Regions from separate parts of the Microbacterium sp. NPDC057658 genome, predicted to be linked through region 1. Evidence: predicted binding sites of a transcription regulator. Region 1 holds the regulator's gene; each other region holds the start of a gene.
The links. The regulator LexA, encoded in region 1, represses DNA repair genes until DNA is damaged. The targets are predictions, from matches to a motif close to TCGAACANNTGTTCGA.

Region 2: a site for LexA is predicted at 2,583-2,598, ahead of ACFU8V_RS15780 (DUF222 domain-containing protein). Genes of this name have one in related genera too.
Region 3: a site for LexA is predicted at 2,396-2,411, ahead of recA (recombinase RecA). Genes of this name have one in related genera too.
Region 4: a site for LexA is predicted at 2,459-2,474, ahead of ACFU8V_RS03765 (DUF222 domain-containing protein). Genes of this name have one in related genera too.

The regions. Positions count from the first base shown of each region.
Region 1 covers NZ_JBHVHT010000002.1:581,437-585,654, forward strand. Annotated here, with positions in the region: gene metE (5-methyltetrahydropteroyltriglutamate--homocysteine S-methyltransferase) at 1-1,210, shown strand, start outside; gene lexA (transcriptional repressor LexA) at 1,293-1,979, opposite strand; gene ACFU8V_RS16320 (LysM peptidoglycan-binding domain-containing protein) at 2,263-2,631, shown strand; gene ACFU8V_RS16325 (histidinol-phosphate transaminase) at 2,700-3,785, shown strand; gene hisB (imidazoleglycerol-phosphate dehydratase HisB) at 3,782-4,218, shown strand, end outside.
Region 2 covers NZ_JBHVHT010000002.1:476,364-480,581, forward strand. Annotated here, with positions in the region: gene ACFU8V_RS15775 (Cmx/CmrA family chloramphenicol efflux MFS transporter) at 1-1,048, opposite strand, end outside; gene ACFU8V_RS15780 (DUF222 domain-containing protein) at 1,147-2,553, opposite strand; gene ACFU8V_RS15785 (alpha/beta fold hydrolase) at 2,656-3,420, shown strand; gene ACFU8V_RS15790 (ABC-F family ATP-binding cassette domain-containing protein) at 3,463-4,218, shown strand, end outside.
Region 3 covers NZ_JBHVHT010000001.1:1,954,698-1,958,915, reverse strand. Annotated here, with positions in the region: gene miaB (tRNA (N6-isopentenyl adenosine(37)-C2)-methylthiotransferase MiaB) at 1-242, opposite strand, end outside; gene ACFU8V_RS09245 (regulatory protein RecX) at 292-765, opposite strand; gene recA (recombinase RecA) at 1,155-2,201, opposite strand; gene ACFU8V_RS09235 (DUF3046 domain-containing protein) at 2,462-2,686, opposite strand; gene ACFU8V_RS09230 (helix-turn-helix domain-containing protein) at 2,705-3,013, opposite strand; gene ACFU8V_RS09225 (CinA family protein) at 3,155-3,643, opposite strand; gene pgsA (CDP-diacylglycerol--glycerol-3-phosphate 3-phosphatidyltransferase) at 3,640-4,215, opposite strand; gene ACFU8V_RS09215 (DNA translocase FtsK) at 4,215-4,218, opposite strand, start outside.
Region 4 covers NZ_JBHVHT010000001.1:783,477-787,694, forward strand. Annotated here, with positions in the region: gene ACFU8V_RS03755 (ABC transporter ATP-binding protein) at 112-1,131, opposite strand; gene ACFU8V_RS03760 (extracellular solute-binding protein) at 1,167-2,240, opposite strand; gene ACFU8V_RS03765 (DUF222 domain-containing protein) at 2,505-3,848, shown strand; gene ACFU8V_RS03770 (glycosyltransferase family 2 protein) at 3,897-4,218, opposite strand, start outside.

The DNA of each region.
Region 1 (4,218 bases):
GGTCGTGACCCTCGCCCGCGGCCTGTCCGAAGGGCGCACGGCGATCGGGGCCGAGCTGGACGCCGCGACCGCTGCGCTGCAGGACCGCCTGACCGCTCCCGGTGTGCGCGACGGTGCGGTGCGTTCCCGTGCGCTGAGCGACGCCGACTTCGCCCGTGCCCCGTACCAGGAGCGGGAGGAGGCGCAGAACGCCCTCGGCCTGCCGGCGCTGCCCCTGACCACGATCGGCTCCTTCCCGCAGACCGGCGACATCCGCCGCGCCCGCGCCCAGTTCCTCCGCGGCGAGATCCCCGAGGACGACTACGAGGAGTTCCTGCGCCGTGAGGTCGCGGCGGTCGTCTCCCTGCAGGAGGACCTCGGTCTCGACGTCCTCGTGCACGGTGAGCCGGAGCGCAACGACATGGTGCAGTACTTCGCGGAGAACCTCGACGGCTTCGCGGTCACGCAGCACGGCTGGGTGCAGTCGTACGGCTCGCGAGCCACGCGCCCGTCGATCCTCTGGGGAGACGTCTCGCGTCCCGCGCCCATCACGGTCGGCTGGTCGGCGTACGCGCAGTCGCTCACGGCGAAGCACATGAAGGGGATGCTCACGGGCCCCGTCACGATCCTCGCGTGGTCCTTCGTCCGCGACGACCAGCCGCTGGGGGAGACGGCGAACCAGGTGGCGCTCGCGCTCCGCGATGAGATCGCCGACCTGGAGGCCGCGGGCATCCAGGTGATCCAGGTCGACGAGCCGGCGCTCCGGGAGCTGCTCCCGCTGAAGCAGGCCGACCAGCCGGCGTACCTCGACTGGTCCGTCGCCTCGTTCCGTCTGGCCACGGGCGGCGCTGCGGCGGCGACCCAGGTGCACACCCACCTCTGTTACTCGGAGTTCGGCGTCGTGATCGACGCGATCCGTGCGCTCGACGCGGACGTCACGTCCATCGAGGCGGCCCGGAGTCGCATGGAGGTCGTCGCGGACATCGCCGAGGTGGGCTTCGACCACGGCATCGGCCCCGGCGTGTACGACATCCACTCGCCGCGCGTGCCCACCGTGGAGGAGGTCGAGTCCCTGCTGCGGCGTGCGGTGGAGGAGATCCCCCTCCGTCAGCTCTGGGTGAACCCGGACTGCGGTCTGAAGACCCGCGGATACGCCGAGACCACGGCGTCGCTGCGGAACATCGTCGAGGCCACGCGGCGCGTGCGCGAGGACGTGGTGGTCACCGCCTGACGCGGTCGTCCCCGGACACACGAAGGCCCTCCCGGTGCGCCCGGGAGGGCCTTCGTTGTTGTCTCACCGACGATGCGGGGACTCAGACGGCGCGCATGACCGCGACGACCTTGCCGAGCACGACCGCCTCGTCGCCCAGGATCGGCTCGAAGGCAGAGTTGCGGGGGAGCAGCCACGTGTGACCGTCGCGACGACGGAGCACCTTGACGGTGGCCTCGCCGTCGAGCATGGCAGCCACGATCTCGCCGTTCTCCGCCGTGTTCTGCGAGCGCACGACGACCCAGTCGCCGTCGCAGATGGCGGCGTCGATCATCGACTCCCCGGAGACCTTGAGCATGAACAGGTCGCCCTTGCCGACGAGCTGCCGGGGGAGCGGGAAGATCTCCTCGACCTGCTGATCCGCCGTGATCGGCACGCCCGCGGCGATACGCCCCACCAGTGGGACCAGTGCGGCATCGCCCACGGGGGTCGCCACGTCCGCCGGGTTCTCCGCGCCCGTGCCGGGCAGGTCGATGAGGACCTCCATGGCACGCGTCTTGCCCGGGTCGCGACGCAGGTAGCCGCTGAGCTCGAGCTGACCGAGCTGGTGGGTGACGCTGGACAGCGACTTGAGCCCGACGGCGTCGCCGATCTCGCGCATGCTCGGCGGATAGCCGTTCTGCGCGATCGAGGCCTGGATGACCTCGAGGATCGCCATCTGCTTCGGGCTGAGGCTCTTGCGACGGCGGGTGCGCGGCGCCTCGGACTCGAGGGCTGAGGTGTCGCTCATGGTGCTCCTTCACTGCGTGATCCGACGTGCCGCTTCGAATGTCGGTGGCCCGTGGTGGGGTGTCCTTATCGAAACCGTATCCGAGAAAAGCGCCGATCTGGAAGATCTGTTCGAGCGTGTCGGCTGATTCGCGGGGCATGGTTTCGAAGACAGCTTGACAGATGTTCGAACTCGAAGATATCTTCGGAACGTAGCTTCGCATCCACGGCTCCCGGCCGAGGCGCGGATGCGAAAGCTACGCCAACCTCCCCGGGCTCCGGCGCCGGGACAGTAAGGAGCAGACATGAGCAGCATCAGCCTCAGCACCGCGACCGCCCTCCCGGCATCGGCCCGTCCGGCCACCCGGCTGCGGATCACGGCACGCGGCCGTCGCACTCTGCTCGCGCTCGCGTCGGTCCCGCTCGCGGCGGGCATCGCCTTCGCCGCGCTCAGCGGGGGCAGCGCGACCGCCTCCGGCGCGGACGCGCCGGCCGTCTCCGTCGAGACCGTCACGGTCATGCCCGGCGACACCCTCTGGTCGATCGCGAGCAGCATCGCTCCCGAGGCCGACCCGCGGGATGTCATCGGTGAGATCACCCGCATGAACCTGCTGCGCGGCGGGGAGCTCCAGGTCGGCCAGGAGCTCGCACTGCCGGCGCGGTACACCGACTGACGCCGAGTCCTCCCGGCCGAATCGTCACGATGACCTCGGCTCTCCCTGCTCCTCTTAAGATGGGAAGGGTGACCTTCTCCCTCAACGATCTCCCGCTCCGCGACGATCTGCGCGGACTCACCCCATACGGAGCGCCGCAGGCCCCGCTGCCGGTGGCGCTGAACGTCAACGAGAACACGCATCCGGTTCCCGACGAGGTCGCGAGCGACATCCTCGATGACATCGCCGTGGCGATCCGAGACGTGAACCGGTACCCGGACCGCGAGTTCACGACGCTGCGGGAGGCGTTCGCCGACTACCTGGGTCACGGCCTCACGCCGGAGCAGATCTGGGCGGGCAACGGGTCCAACGAGGTGCTGCAGCACATCTTCCAGGCGTTCGGCGGGCCGGGACGCACGGCCTTCGGATTCGCGCCCACGTACTCCATGTACCCGCTCATCGCGAAGGGGACGGGCGCGTCCTGGATCGCGGGCACCCGTCAGCCCGACTACACGGTCACCCCGGAGGAGGCGGCGCAGCAGGTGCGCGCGGCCGACCCCGACATCGTGATCCTCTGCTCGCCGAACAACCCGACCGGCACCCCGCTGGGGCTCGACGTCGTGGAGGCCGTCTACGAGGCGGCCCGCGGCGTCGTGATCGTCGACGAGGCCTACCAGGAGTTCGCGCCACGGGATGCGGCGTCGGCCCTCACCCTCCTGGAAGGACGGCCGCGCCTCGCCGTCTCCCGAACGATGAGCAAGGCCTTCGCCTTCGCCGGCGCCCGCGTCGGCTACCTCGCGGCCGACCCGGCGTTCATCGACGCGCTCCGGCTCGTGCGACTGCCGTACCACCTCAGCGCTCTGACGCAGGCCGCCGCGGTCGCCGCCCTCCGCAACGCCGACGTCATGCTCGGCATGGTGCAGGAGATCGTGGAGCAGCGGGACCGCATCACGGCGACGCTCGAAGCCCTCGGGTACACCCCGCACCTCTCGTGGTCCAACTTCGTGCTGTTCGGCGGCGTCGCGGATCCGCAGACGACGTGGCAGCAGCTGTACGACCGCGGTGTGCTCGTCCGCGACGTCGGCATCCCCGGCCACCTGCGGGTGAGCGCCGGCACGGAGGCGGAGACGACGGCGTTCCTGGACGCCCTGGCCTCGATAGGATCGGCATCATGACCATCCCCGCGCCCACCGCACGCACCGCGAGCCGCGTGCGCAGCACGTCGGAGTCCACCGTCGAGGTCGAGCTGAACCTCGACGGCACCGGTGCGAGCCGCATCGACACCTCGGTGCCGTTCTTCGACCACATGCTCACGGCGTTCGCCAAGCACTCGCTGACGGATCTCACCGTGCGGGCCTCCGGGGACACCCACATCGACGCGCACCACACCGTGGAGGACGTCTCGATCGTGCTCGGCCAGGCGATCCTGGCCGCCCTCGGAGACAAGTCCGGCATCTCCCGGTACGGCGACGCCCTCGTCCCCCTGGACGAGGCGCTCGCGCAGGCGGTCGTCGACATCTCCGGCCGCCCCTACCTCGTGCACGAGGGGGAGCCCGCGGGCTTCGAGCACCACCTGATCGGCGGGCACTTCACGGGATCCCTCGTGCG
Region 2 (4,218 bases), 110 kb from region 1:
TCACAGCGCCGATGTTCAAGGCCGCGGTGGCGTAGGACCCTCCCATGGTCGGGGCGCCGGAGGCGGCATACAGCACCCGGGTGATCAGTGTGCTTCCGACGCCGAACGAGGCCATGCCCTGCGCGAAGACGAGGAACAGCAGGGGTATCGGCTGCGTCGCGACCGCCGCCAGGACGATCCAGCCGCCGAGGAGCAGCGGGCCGCCGACCGCGAGGAGGACACCGGCATGTCGATCGGCGAACCGACCCGCGATGGTCACGCCGAGGAACGAGCCGATGCCGAACAGGACCAGCGCGAGCGGGACCGCAGCGTCGGGCAGGCCCGCGACCTCGGTGACGATCGGCGCGAGGAACGTGAAGACCGCGAAGGTCCCCGCGTTCACCAGGGCCGCCAGGGTCATCGCGAGGGCCAGGCGCGGTGTCCCCAGGAGCGCGAGCTCCGTGCGGAGGGCCGGTTCCTTCCGGGGGAGTGGTGCCGGGGCGGGGTCAGGCTCCGTGCCCGGGATCGTCGTCGGCACGCCGCGGAGGATTCCGAGCAGCGCAGGGAGGCAGAGGAGCGCGACAGCGGCGAAGGTCGCCCGCCAGCTCAGCGCGGTGCCGAGGATGGCGCCCACAGGGACGCCGACGATGGTGGCGACGGTCGTCCCGGAGAGCAGCACCGCGAGCGCTCGTCCGGTGCGCTCGCGGGGGACGAGGAGGGTCGCCGTGCGCAGGGCGACGGCGAGGAAGCCGGCGTTCGCGAGGGCGCTGAGTACGCGCGTGACGAGCAGAAGCTCGAACAGGGACGTCACCGCGCCGACGGCATGGCAGGCGGCGAAGAGCACGAGGCAGGCGACGAGTGTGCGGCGTGGGGGCCAGCTGCGCGCGAACGCGGCCATGGCGGGTGCGCCGATGACCATGCCGACCGCGAAGGCGGAGGTGAGGAGGCCCGCCGTGCCGACCGGGACGTCGAGCTCGTGCGCGATCGCGGGGAGGAGTCCCGCGAGCATGAATTCGGAGGTGCCCATGACGAAGACCGCCAGGGCAAGGGCATAGAGGGGGAAAGGCATCGAGTGCTCCGAGGTGAGAGGGAAGAGGAATGCTTCTCGTCACCACGGTCAGCGCCCGGGTCACCGGCGCGCGCCCGCCGGCAGGGCGGACGAAGGGATCAGCGGTTCGCGGGGCTGACGGTGTGACCGGCAGCCCCCGACCTGTCTGATTCGGGGCTCGACATGCCCTCCACTCTAGGGCTGACGGCGGGAGACCACGGAGGTTCCTCGGCGAAGGTGACGGTGTGCGGAGGCGGCGGTCGGTCGATGTAGGTCCGGCCGGTGGGGCTCGTCCACTCCAGAACGCCGCCCGGCCCCTGCTCGACGTGCCACGGGGAGTGGTGTTTGAGCATGTGATGTCGTCGGCAGAATGTCGCGAGGCTGTCGTGCGCGGTCTCTCCGCCGAGCGCCGCATCGTGATTGTGATCGAGGTCACACTTCCGCGGTGCGAGGCCGCAGCCCGGGAAGCGGCAGCGTTGATCGCGGGCCCGCAGGTGTCGGCGGAGGTCTTCGCTCGGGCGATACCGGTCGACGGCCAGCAGCGCCCCGCTGATCGGGTGGGTGAGCACCCGGTCCCAGCCGCTCGCCGCGCCGGCCAGACGGCGGGCCGTGGCCGGATCGATCGGGATGACCCCGTCCAGCTCGGCGGCGAGGATCCGAGTGCCCTCTGTCGTCCGTTCCTGCTCCCCGTGCATCAGCGTCAGCACCGGCACGGTGACCTCGACGCGCGCCCGAAGCTCCGAGAGCAGCCCCTCTTCCGAGTCATGGCCCGCCGGAGCGCCGGTCAGGACGAGGTCGGCGAGCAGATCCGCGCGCAGCTGATCCACGGTCCTGTCGTCGAGGATGCTCTCCTCCGCCTCCCGACGCCGTGCCTGCGCGTTCTCCTCCCGCACGGCATGCGCCATCTGGGAGAGCCGGTCGTACATCCCGTGCACGAGCGCCGCGGGGCCACGCGCGCCGAGCTCGGCCATGCCGTCCTCGAGATCGGTCACCCAGACGCGGCGCAGCTCCCTGGCGTCACGATGTCGCTCGACGAGGGTCCGCTCCCGGAACCGGTCGGCCAGTCGGCGCACGAGTCGGCGTATCCGGTTCGGAGATTCCGCAGCGGCCACCTCGATCGCCTCCGCCGCGAAACGCGAACGGTCGTCCGGGTCATGGAGGTGAGCCCCCGCCTCCACGATCACGCGTGCATGCGCGGCGCTGATCCGCCCGGCGCCCTGAGCCTCCCAGACGGCGGGGAACCGTTCGACCAACCAGGACGCATCGGACATCCGCCGCTCGATCGTGCGGTCGCTGACGCGCTGTGCGGCCCCGATCTCCGCGGCGACCGTGCGGATCGCCATGTCGCCGCCGTCCGGATGCCGAGCCTGCCGGGCGATGTCGACCGCCAGTCGCCCCGCCATCGCGAGCAGTCCGTCGCGGGCCGCCTGCATGCTGCTCAGCGTCTTCTCCGCCGCTTCCAGCCCCTCCACCAGATCGGCGAGCATCGCCATCTGGGAGTCGGTCGCGTCGAGCAGTGCGGGCATGACGGCAGTCCATCACCGACCACCGACATTCGAACGAAGATTCGAAGGATTCTGGCCGAAAGTCGTATCACGAAAGGATAACGACCGTGGTTGACTGGCTCCGTGCTCCTGAACGTCATCGAAGCCGGGGAGGGCGACCGCGTCGCCGTGCTGCTGCACGGCATGATGGGGTCCGCCGAGAGCTGGCACCGCGTGGTCCCGCTGCTCGTGGAACGCGGCTTCCGCGTGCTCGCGCTCGATCTGCCCGGCCACGGCCTCTCTCCGCGTGACCCGGAGCTCACGATCGAGACGGCGGCCGATGCCGTCGTCGCCACGCTCGCGCAGACGGCGCTCCCTCCGGGGGCAGGTTCCGCAGCGGGGGACGGGGCGGCCTCGCCGCTCGCCGTCGCCGTCGGGCACTCCTTCGGCGCCACCGTGCTCGCCGCCGCCGCGCCCCGCCTCGATCCGAGTCTCGCGGTCTACGTCGACGCGCCGCTCGCCCTCCAGGGCGGCCAGGACCGCGCCTCTCTCATCTCGCAGTACGAGCACGACCGCCGCGCGCGCATGTCGCCCGCCGAGCTCCGCCGGCTCCGGCCCTTCTACTCCGTCGACGATGCCACGGTCGAGGCGCGGGCGGCCGAGCGCTTCGATCCGCCGACCGCGGCCTCCGTCTCCTGCGGGGAGGACGGTCATTGGACCGCCGCCCCCGGCTCCATCGTCGTCCGCGCGGAACCCAGTGCCTGGGTCACCGACGAGGACGCGCGGCGGTTCGAGCATGGCGGGGTCACGGTGCGCAGCATCCCCGGGGCCGCTCACACCGTCTGGTACAGCCACTTCGAGGTCTTCACCGCCGCGCTGCCGGAGCTCTTCGCCCCGTCGCTGGTCTGACCGGGAGACCGTCCGACGCGGCGCGACTACCCTGGAGAGGACATGGCACATCTTCTCGGGGCCGAAGCCCTGCACCTCGAATACCCGACCCGCGTCGTCTTCGACGCCGTGACCCTCGGCATCGAGGAGGGCGACCGCATCGGCATCGTCGGCCGGAACGGCGACGGCAAGTCGAGCCTTCTCGGCATGCTCGCCGGCACGAAGCAGCCGGACTCCGGTCGGGTGACCGTCCGCGGCGGCACCCGCATCGGCGTGCTGGACCAGGCCGACACCCTCCCCGACGACATCACGATCGGCGCCGCCGTGGTCGGCGACATGGCCGAGCACGAATGGGCCGGTGACGCCCGCGTCCGCGACGTGATCGAGGGGCTGCTGACCGATCTTCCCTGGGACGCGCAGGTCGGCTCCCTCTCCGGCGGTCAGCGCCGCCGCGTGTCGCTCGCGAATCTGCTCACCGGGGACTGGGACGTCATCGCTCTCGACGAGCCGACGAACCACCTCGACGTCGAGGCGATCACCTGGCTCGCCGGGCACCTCAAGAAGCGCTGGCCCGCGAACGCCGGAGCCCTCCTCGTCGTGACCCATGACCGGTGGTTCCTCGACGAGATCTGCACCGAGACGTGGGAGGTGCACGACCGCATCGTGGAGCCCTTCGAGGGCGGCTATGCGGCGTACATCCTGCAGCGGGTCGAGCGCGACCGCATGGCGGCGGCGACCGAGGCGAAGCGGCAGAACCTCGCCCGCAAGGAGCTCGCCTGGCTGCGCCGCGGTGCCCCGGCCCGCACCAGCAAGCCCAAG
Region 3 (4,218 bases), on a different contig from region 1:
TAGAGCTTCCCGGCGGCGTTGTCCCGGACGGCGCAGGTGTTGATGATCACCACGTCGGCCTCGGCTCCGGCCTCGGCGCGGATGTAGCCAGCGCTCTCCAGGGATCCGGACAGACGCTCGGAGTCGTGGACGTTCATCTGGCAGCCGAAGGTGCGCACTTCGTAGGATCGCTGGCGCCCGTCATCGTCGACGGCCGCCGACGACGCGCTGATGATCGTCGGTTCACTGCGGGGGATAGTCATGATGCTCCCATTGTACGAGCGTCGCCGAGAGCAGATCGCGTGCGAACCGTCAGTCGGAATCCACGAACCGGACGCCGGAGACGCCCCCGCCGAACGAGGCTTCCCGCAGCGCCGTCTTCGCCGCGTTCATGGCGACCGATCCCCCGTACCCGCGGCGCGACAGCTGCCCGACCAACCGGCGGAGCGCCGCGTCGGGGTCGAGGCGTCCCATCGAACGCGCTTTGGTCCGGGCGAACTCCAGTGCCCGCTCCGCATCGTCGTCGGGCAGCTCGTCGAGCGCGGCGTCGATGACGTCACGAGGAATGCCCCGCTGCGCGAGCGCTCGAGACAGCGCGACCCGCCCCTGGCCCTTGCGTTCGACGCCGGACGTGACGAGGAGCTCGGCGAGCACGGCGTCGTCGAGGTATCCGCGCCGTACGAAGTCGTCGACCACGTCTTCGACGGCGTCCGTCGCAAGCCCGTGCCCTTTCAACACCAGCCGGGCCTCGGAGACGGACAGCGACCGCGTGCGGAGCTTCCGCACCAACGATTCCTCCGCCGTCGCTCGGATCTCCGCCGCCGAGGGGCCGTTCTCCGCGCTCTCGCCCCCTCCGGGCGATCGGGACGCATCGCCGACGGCGCGCAATGTGGTGGTCTTCCCGCCTCGGGAAGCGGCCCGCGCCGCGGCACCCCGGGCGGGGTGCCTCGCGCTGGGAGAACCGTCGTCGACCGACGGGGACCCTGCCGACGCGGGCTCGTGCCACGTCGAGCGCCAGAGTCCCGCCCCGTCCGCGGGCGGCCCCGACCGCGCAGGCGGCGCGGACGACGACTCGTCTGCACCGCCTGCGGCCGGATGCTCCGCACGCGTGGGTCCGCCGAAGAGAGGGATGATGGGGGCGATCCGCTCGGAATCGCCCCCACGCTGGTCACTCATCAGGCCGGGCGACGCTCGGCCAGCTCATCAGCACCCGGAGCCGCGGCCGGGCCGCCGATACCGAGCTTCTGCTTGATCTGACTCTCGATCGCCAGGGCGATGTCGGCGTTGTTGAGCAGGAACGTGCGCGCGTTCTCCTTGCCCTGGCCCAGCTGATCGCCGTCGTAGGTGTACCACGATCCCGACTTCTTGACGATGCCGTGCTCGACGCCGAAGTCGATCAGGCTGCCCTCGCGGGAGATGCCGACGCCGTAGAGGATGTCGAACTCCGCCTGCTTGAAGGGCGGGGCCATCTTGTTCTTGACGATCTTGACGCGGGTGCGGTTACCCACGGCGTCCGTGCCGTCCTTGAGCGTCTCGATGCGGCGGATGTCCATACGCACGGAGGCGTAGAACTTCAGCGCCTTACCACCGGCAGTGGTCTCCGGGGAGCCGAAGAACACGCCGATCTTCTCGCGCAGCTGGTTGATGAAGATCATCGTCGTGTTCGTCTGGTTCAGACCACCGGTGAGCTTCCGCAGCGCCTGCGACATGAGGCGGGCCTGGAGACCCACGTGGGAGTCTCCCATCTCGCCCTCGATCTCCGCACGCGGCACCAGGGCCGCCACCGAGTCGACGACGATGAGGTCGATGGCACCGGAGCGCACGAGCATGTCGGCGATCTCGAGAGCCTGCTCACCCGTGTCGGGCTGCGAGACGAGAAGGGCGTCGATGTCGACGCCGAGCTTCGCGGCGTAGTCGGGGTCGAGCGCGTGCTCCGCGTCGATGAATGCCGCGATACCGCCGGCCCGCTGGGCGTTGGCGATGGCGTGCAGCGTCAGCGTCGTCTTACCCGAGGACTCCGGGCCGTAGATCTCGACGATGCGGCCACGCGGCAGACCTCCCACGCCGAGGGCGACGTCAAGGGCGATGGAGCCGGTGGGGATGACGGCCACAGGGGCACGCTCATCGCTGCCCAGCCGCATGACCGAGCCCTTTCCGAACTGGCGGTCGATCTGGGCGAGGGCGGTCTCGAGGGACTTCTCGCGGTCGGCGGGTGATGGCATGGTGTGCTCCTTCTGCGCGTGTGCTGCCGCCTGTAGGCTGTCGCGGCTCTTCCGGCGGAAGGAACTCTCCGACAAGGCGTATGGCTTTTCAGCCTGGACCTCACGGTACGGCGGGCCTCCGACATTGCGTCGAGGAGCCGCGGATCGTGGGGACCAGAACCGTCTGACCACTTGTGCAGAAGACTACGCCTGGTTCGAACAGATTTTCGACAACACGCCGGTCCGGCGTGTCGGACTTCCGCACACCCGGGAAGCCGCCGTCACCGGCCGCGCGGCTCCAGACGCCCCACGCCGTGGCGACGGGATTCGGGGACATCCATGTCGGCGCAGAGCGCGAGCCAGATGTCGCGCGGAGGTACCCCGGCTTCGAGAGCCTCGAGCGCCGTTCGTCCCCCCATGCCGGAGAGCACGAGGTCATTCACCAGAGAAGAGGCTCGGGTATGGAACTCGGCGTCGACGGCGCGCAGGAACTCACTGCGTCGCATAAGGGTGATCTCCGCGTGTCAGCGGAGCGAGAGCTCGGGCTCCACGGACGCGACCAGGTCGTCCGGAACGACGTCCGGGAAGACCTGGATTCCTTCGAGCACCGAGATGCGGTCCCCGACCTCGCGCATGATCGTGGAGATGGGGACGTCGAGCGCCTCTGCCACCGAGGCGAGGATCTCGCTCGAGGCCTCCTTCTGTCCGCGCTCGACCTCACTGAGATAACCGAGAGCGACGGATGCCTTGCTCGCGACCTGCCGGAGCGTCCGCCCCTTCTGCAGACGGAAGTCCCTCAGCACGTCGCCGATCTCCTGTCGTACAAGAATCATCGGAACCTCCTCCGCAGTTCGTGAATCGAGGTCTCCCTCGAAGAGACGGCCAGTCTAGTCCTCCTGGCTTGCACAGAATCTACCCTTGCACTCTGTGGTTTAAATGTGAGCACATCCGTATCAACATGACGCGGCGGGTCGCTATTCCCGCAGCGCAGCAGCCAGCACGTCGAGGACCGCCGCGACCGTCTGTGCTCGCACCGCTTCGCGGTCCCCTTCGAAGCGGAACGGTCGGGTCCGGCTCACCGTCGGGGTGACCACGCCGATGTGGACGGTGCCCACGGGCTGCCCATCCGGGGACTCCGGGCCCGCGATCCCCGTGGTGGACACCCCGACATCGGCGGGGAGACCGTCCACCCCGACGGCCTCGCGCACTCCGGCAGCCATCTGCCGCGCGACCTCCGGGTGCACCGGTCCGTATCGCTCCAATAGCTCGGTGTCGACGCCGAGCAGCGTGTGCTTGACGGGGGTGGCGTAGGCGACGACGCCGCCGAGGAGCACCGCGGAGGCGCCGGGAACCGCGACGAGCGCCGCGCACACCGCACCGCCGGTGAGCGACTCCGCGACACCGAGGGTCCAGCCGCGCTCACGCAGAGCTTCCAGAGCCTCGGCCGGCGTCGTGCCGCTCATCGGCTCTGACGCGCGCCGCGCACCTGCGCGACGATGTAGTCGATCCCGCTGACGACGGTGAGCACGAGCACGATGACCATGAGGACGGTCGTCACGACGGTCCACGGGCCGAGCCCGATGAACACGTGCAGCGGCAGGAGAGCCCAGCCGAGGGCGACGCCCTGGAAGGCCGTCTTGATCTTGCCCATCCAGGCGGCCGCGACAACGTGCTCGCTCGCGACGACCAGCCGGTGGATGGTGATCCCCCACTCGCGGACGAGGATGATCACGACGATCCACCAGGAGACCTCGCCCAGGATCGCCAACCCGACGAATCCGGCGCCGGTGAGGAGCTTGTCCGCGATCGGATCCCAGAGCTTGCCGAAGTCGCTGACGATGTCGTAGCGACGTGCGAGGTAGCCGTCGACCCAGTCGGTCGAGATGGCGACGATGAAGAGGACGGCGGCAATCCAGCGCACGGTGAGATCGGCGAGGCCGTACGTCCCGCCGACGAGCAGGAGGACGAAGAACACCACGGCGAGCGGGATGCGCGCCACCGTGATGGCGTTGGGGAGCTGCCGAGGGATCGCCATCAG
Region 4 (4,218 bases), on a different contig from region 1:
TTCGTCGCGGTGCCCGCCTCGGCGGCCTCGGTCGTCAGGGCGCCGGACGCGTCGGTCATGGCCGCGGACGGCGGCGGCACCGGGCGGGAGTCGTTCTGCGGAGCGCTCATGTCACGCCGCCGGGTACTGCAGGATCCACCGCGGGTCGACGTCGATGCGCACGGCGTCGCCGACGTCCCACCGGTGCGCGCTCGCCGCGGCCGGCACGCTCACCCGGAGCGTCGCATCGGCCGCCGACACCGTGTAGACGCTGTGGCTGCCGTGGTACGTGCGCTCCGCGACGGTGCCGTCGAGCGACGCCGTGCCACCGGCGGTGGCCGCGGACGGCGATGCCAGGTGCAGCTTCTCCGGCCGCACGTAGCTCTCGGCCGTGGCGTCGAGGCTCCCGCCGATCGCGACGAGCTGCGCGGGGGAGAGGCGGTTGTTCTCTCCGATGAACCGGCAGACGAAGGGGGTCGCGCTGCGGTCGTAGATCTCCTCGGGCGTGCCCACCTGCTGCAGCGTCCCGGCGTCGAGCACCGCGATGCGGTCGCTGAGGGTGAGCGCCTCCTCCTGGTCGTGCGTGACGTACACGGTGGTCACGCCGACCTCGTGCTGCAGCTCCTTGAGCTGTTCGCGCAGCTGCACGCGGAGCTTGGCGTCGAGGTTCGACAACGGCTCGTCGAGCAGCAGGATGCTGGGGGTGAGCGCGAGCGCTCGGGCGATGGCGACGCGCTGCTGCTGCCCGCCGGACAGCTCCGCCACGTTCTTCTCCAGCTGCGACGCGGCGAGCCCGGTGCGATCGGCGACCTCGTCCACGCGCCGCCGCTGCTCGGCCTTCGACACCTTCTGCACCGAGAGGCCGAACGCGATGTTCTCCCGCACGTTCATGCTCGGGAACAGCGCGTAGTTCTGGAACACCATGCCCACGCCGCGCTTCTCGCTCGGCACCCGGGTCACGTCGCGACCCGCGATGTGGATGCGACCGCCGGTGGGCTCGATGAACCCCGCGAGCGTGCGCAGGGCGGTGGTCTTGCCGCATCCGGACGGACCCAGGAGGGTGAAGAACTCACCCTCCTGGATCTCCAGATCGAGGTGCGAGACCGCACGGTGGTCGCCGAACACGACCTCGACGTCGTCGAAACGGATCATCGTCTTCTCTCTCTGCCGGTGCGGGACTGCGCGGGTCAGCCGATGTACTCGAGCGTGACCTTCTCGACCCAGGCGCCGAGGTTCTCGCTCACGAAACCGAAGTCGATGTCCTGACGGTCGAGCGTGCCCATGAGCTCGACGACCTCGGGGTTGGCCTTCTCGACAGCGCCCTCGTTCACCGGCATGGCGTTGAACTCCGCAGCGAACTCGCCCTGCACCTCGGCGCTGCCGAACCAGTCGATGAACTCCTGCGCCTTCTCCTCGTTGTCCGTGCCGTTGATCTGCGCGATCTGCTCGGTCACGTAGGGGACGCCGTACTCGGGCACGATCATGCCGGTGCTGGTGCCGTACTCCTCGTCGCGGGCGGAGATGCCGCTCGACGGCAGCACGCCGTAGTCCACCTCGTCGCGGGTGATGCGGGCGTAGAGGTCGGTGCCCTCCACGGCGGGGGAGCCGTTGGCGTAGTACGACTTCACCAGGTCCCAGCCCTCGTCGCTCACGCCGAGGTCGCCGTCCTCGTCGAGGTGACGGGTGAGCATGCTGGCGAGCACGAGCTGCGGGGTCGCCTGGCCGAGCGCGGGGTTGACCTCGTAGCGGCCGGCGAACGCCTCGTCGGTGTACAGGTCGTCGGGGTCGGTGGGCGCGTCGCTGATGCGGTTCTCGTCGTAGACCGTGACGATCGCCTGCTCCACGAGCGGCCAGAACGCGCCGTCCTTCGGGTCGCCGGCGTCCGCGGGCACCTCGCCGCTCCAGCTCGGCTCGTAGGCCGTGATGGCCTCTTCGGTCTTGAGCTGCTCGAAGAACATGTTGTTCAGGCCGAAGACCACGTCGCCGACGGGGTTGTTCTTCTCCGCGATGATGCGGTTCGTCAGGTCGGCGCCGCCGAGGCCCACGATCTCGATGTCGATGCCCGCGTCGGCCGCCTTCTCGGTGATCCACTCACCACGGCCGTCGCTGTTCGAGTTCGTGTAGACGATGAGGGTGTCCCCGGAGCCGCCGTCGCTGCCGCCCGCGTCTCCGTCGCCGCCCGCCGTGCATCCGGTGAGCGCGATCGCCGCCGCGGCCGTCGATCCGATGAGCGCCCAGCGCCTCTGCTGCCTGTCGGCCATGTTCGTCCCTTTCTCGCCTTCGAGGTGTGTCGATGCGACACTACCGGTTCTTGTGGTGAAGGCACAAAGATTGTCTGGTTTCGTGAGCGCGGTCGCGCGTCCGCACTCAAGATAGGCGCGCGGCGTGAACGCGAGGATGCGATGAGGTGAACGGGCGGGGGTCTGCGCCGGATCCGGACGCGAGATCCCTGTCGGTCGGGCGGAATGCCGGCATCCGTTAGAACAAATCTTCGAAAGTCGGGCCACTGGAAGATAAAATGAAGCATGTCGAAAATGTCCGGGTTGCGCGAGGCGATGGAGCGTCTCGACGAGGCGTGGGGCGCCGCGGGCGATGCGCCGGAGCTCTCCCGCGCGCAGCTCGTCGACGTCGCCGACGCGATCGGACTCCTGCGGCGCCGACTCGATGCACTGCACGTCGACGTGGCGGCTGGCATCGCCCGGGAGTCGCGCGCCGAGCTCGGGGCCGACAGCCTGGCGAAGCAACGCGGGTACCGCACGGCGGCGAAGCTCATCGCCGCGATGACAGGCATCTCGACGGGCGAGGCGCAGCGTCTGGTGAAGGTGGGAGAGGCGACCGCCCCGCGAAGCGACCTGCTCGGCGCGCCGCTGCCCGCACGGTACCCGCTCCTCCGGGAAGCGCTCGCGTCGGGTGCCCTCGGAGCGCCGGCGGCGGCACATCTCGTCGCGCTGCTGGATCGCTGCCGCGTGGCCGCCGGGGCGGAGCGCATCGCGGAGGCGGAGCGCGTGCTGACCGGTGCAGCCGAAGGGCTCGAGCTCGATGCGGTGCGCAAACTCGTCCTCCGCGCCGAAGCGTGGCTCGACCCCGACGGCGTGGCGCCGCGGGCGGAGGAGCAGCGCGCTCGGCGCGGACTGCGCATCTTCGAACGGGACGGCATGGTGCACCTGCACGCGCAGCTCGATGCCGAGACCGCGGCGCCGGTCGTCACCGCGATCCGCGGGCACGTGTCCGCCGTGTTCGCCGCGCGCCTCGATGCCCCTGACGCCGAGTCGCCGGACGCCGACCGGCGCTCGGTCGCGATGATCCAGGCCGATGCGCTGGCCCTCTTCTGCGGGCATGTGCTCGGGTGCGACGGTGATCGGGTGCCGCTCGCGGGGGCGACGGTGGTCGTGCGCGTGTCCCTCGACGATCTCCAGGCCGGCACCGGGTCGGCGACGATCGACGGGCTCGACCAGGTGATCGACATCGGCGCCGCGCGGCGGATGGCGGCCAGCGGCGGCGTCATCCCCTGCGTCCTCGGCGGGGCGAGCGAAGTGCTCGACTGGGGTCGCGAGAAGCGCCTCTTCACACGAGCCCAACGCCTGGCGCTCGCCGAGCGGGATGGCGGGTGCGCCATGTGCGGGCTCCCGCCGGGGATGACGAAGGCTCATCACCTCCGCTGGTGGCAGCGCGACCGAGGTCCGACCGATCTCTCGAACGGGATCCTGCTCTGCGAGACCTGTCACCACCGTATCCATGACAACGGGTGGGAGATCGTCATCGAGGGTTCCGGTGTGAGCGGCCGGCCGTGGTTTCTTCCGCCGCGGTGGGTCGACCCGGAGCGCACGCCGCGGCTGGGCGGACGGGCACGCTTCGATGTCGCGGCCTGAGTGCGGTGCGCAGGCACGCGAGTTCGGGCGCGGGGCGTTGTGGGGCTGTCAGCGGCGGAGGCGGGAGCGCACGCGTCGCGCGGTGCGTGCCAGGGCGTCACGCCAGGCGCCTCCGGGCCATTCCCGGTGCAGGCGCAGGCTGCCGTCGTCGTTCCGCACGAGTTCGACCCGCCGGCCCGCGAGAAGGGGCGAGCGGCCGAGGTGTGCGACCACGTCCGGGGCGGCCGTCAGTGGCGCCGTGAACACCCAGCCGGCCACGCGGACCGCGACCGACAGATCGGCGTCGCGCGCACCGTCCTCGCGGAACACCTTCATGGGGTCCACGGCGACGGGAACCGCGTCGAGGCGCTTCGGTCGGCGCCCGCCGACC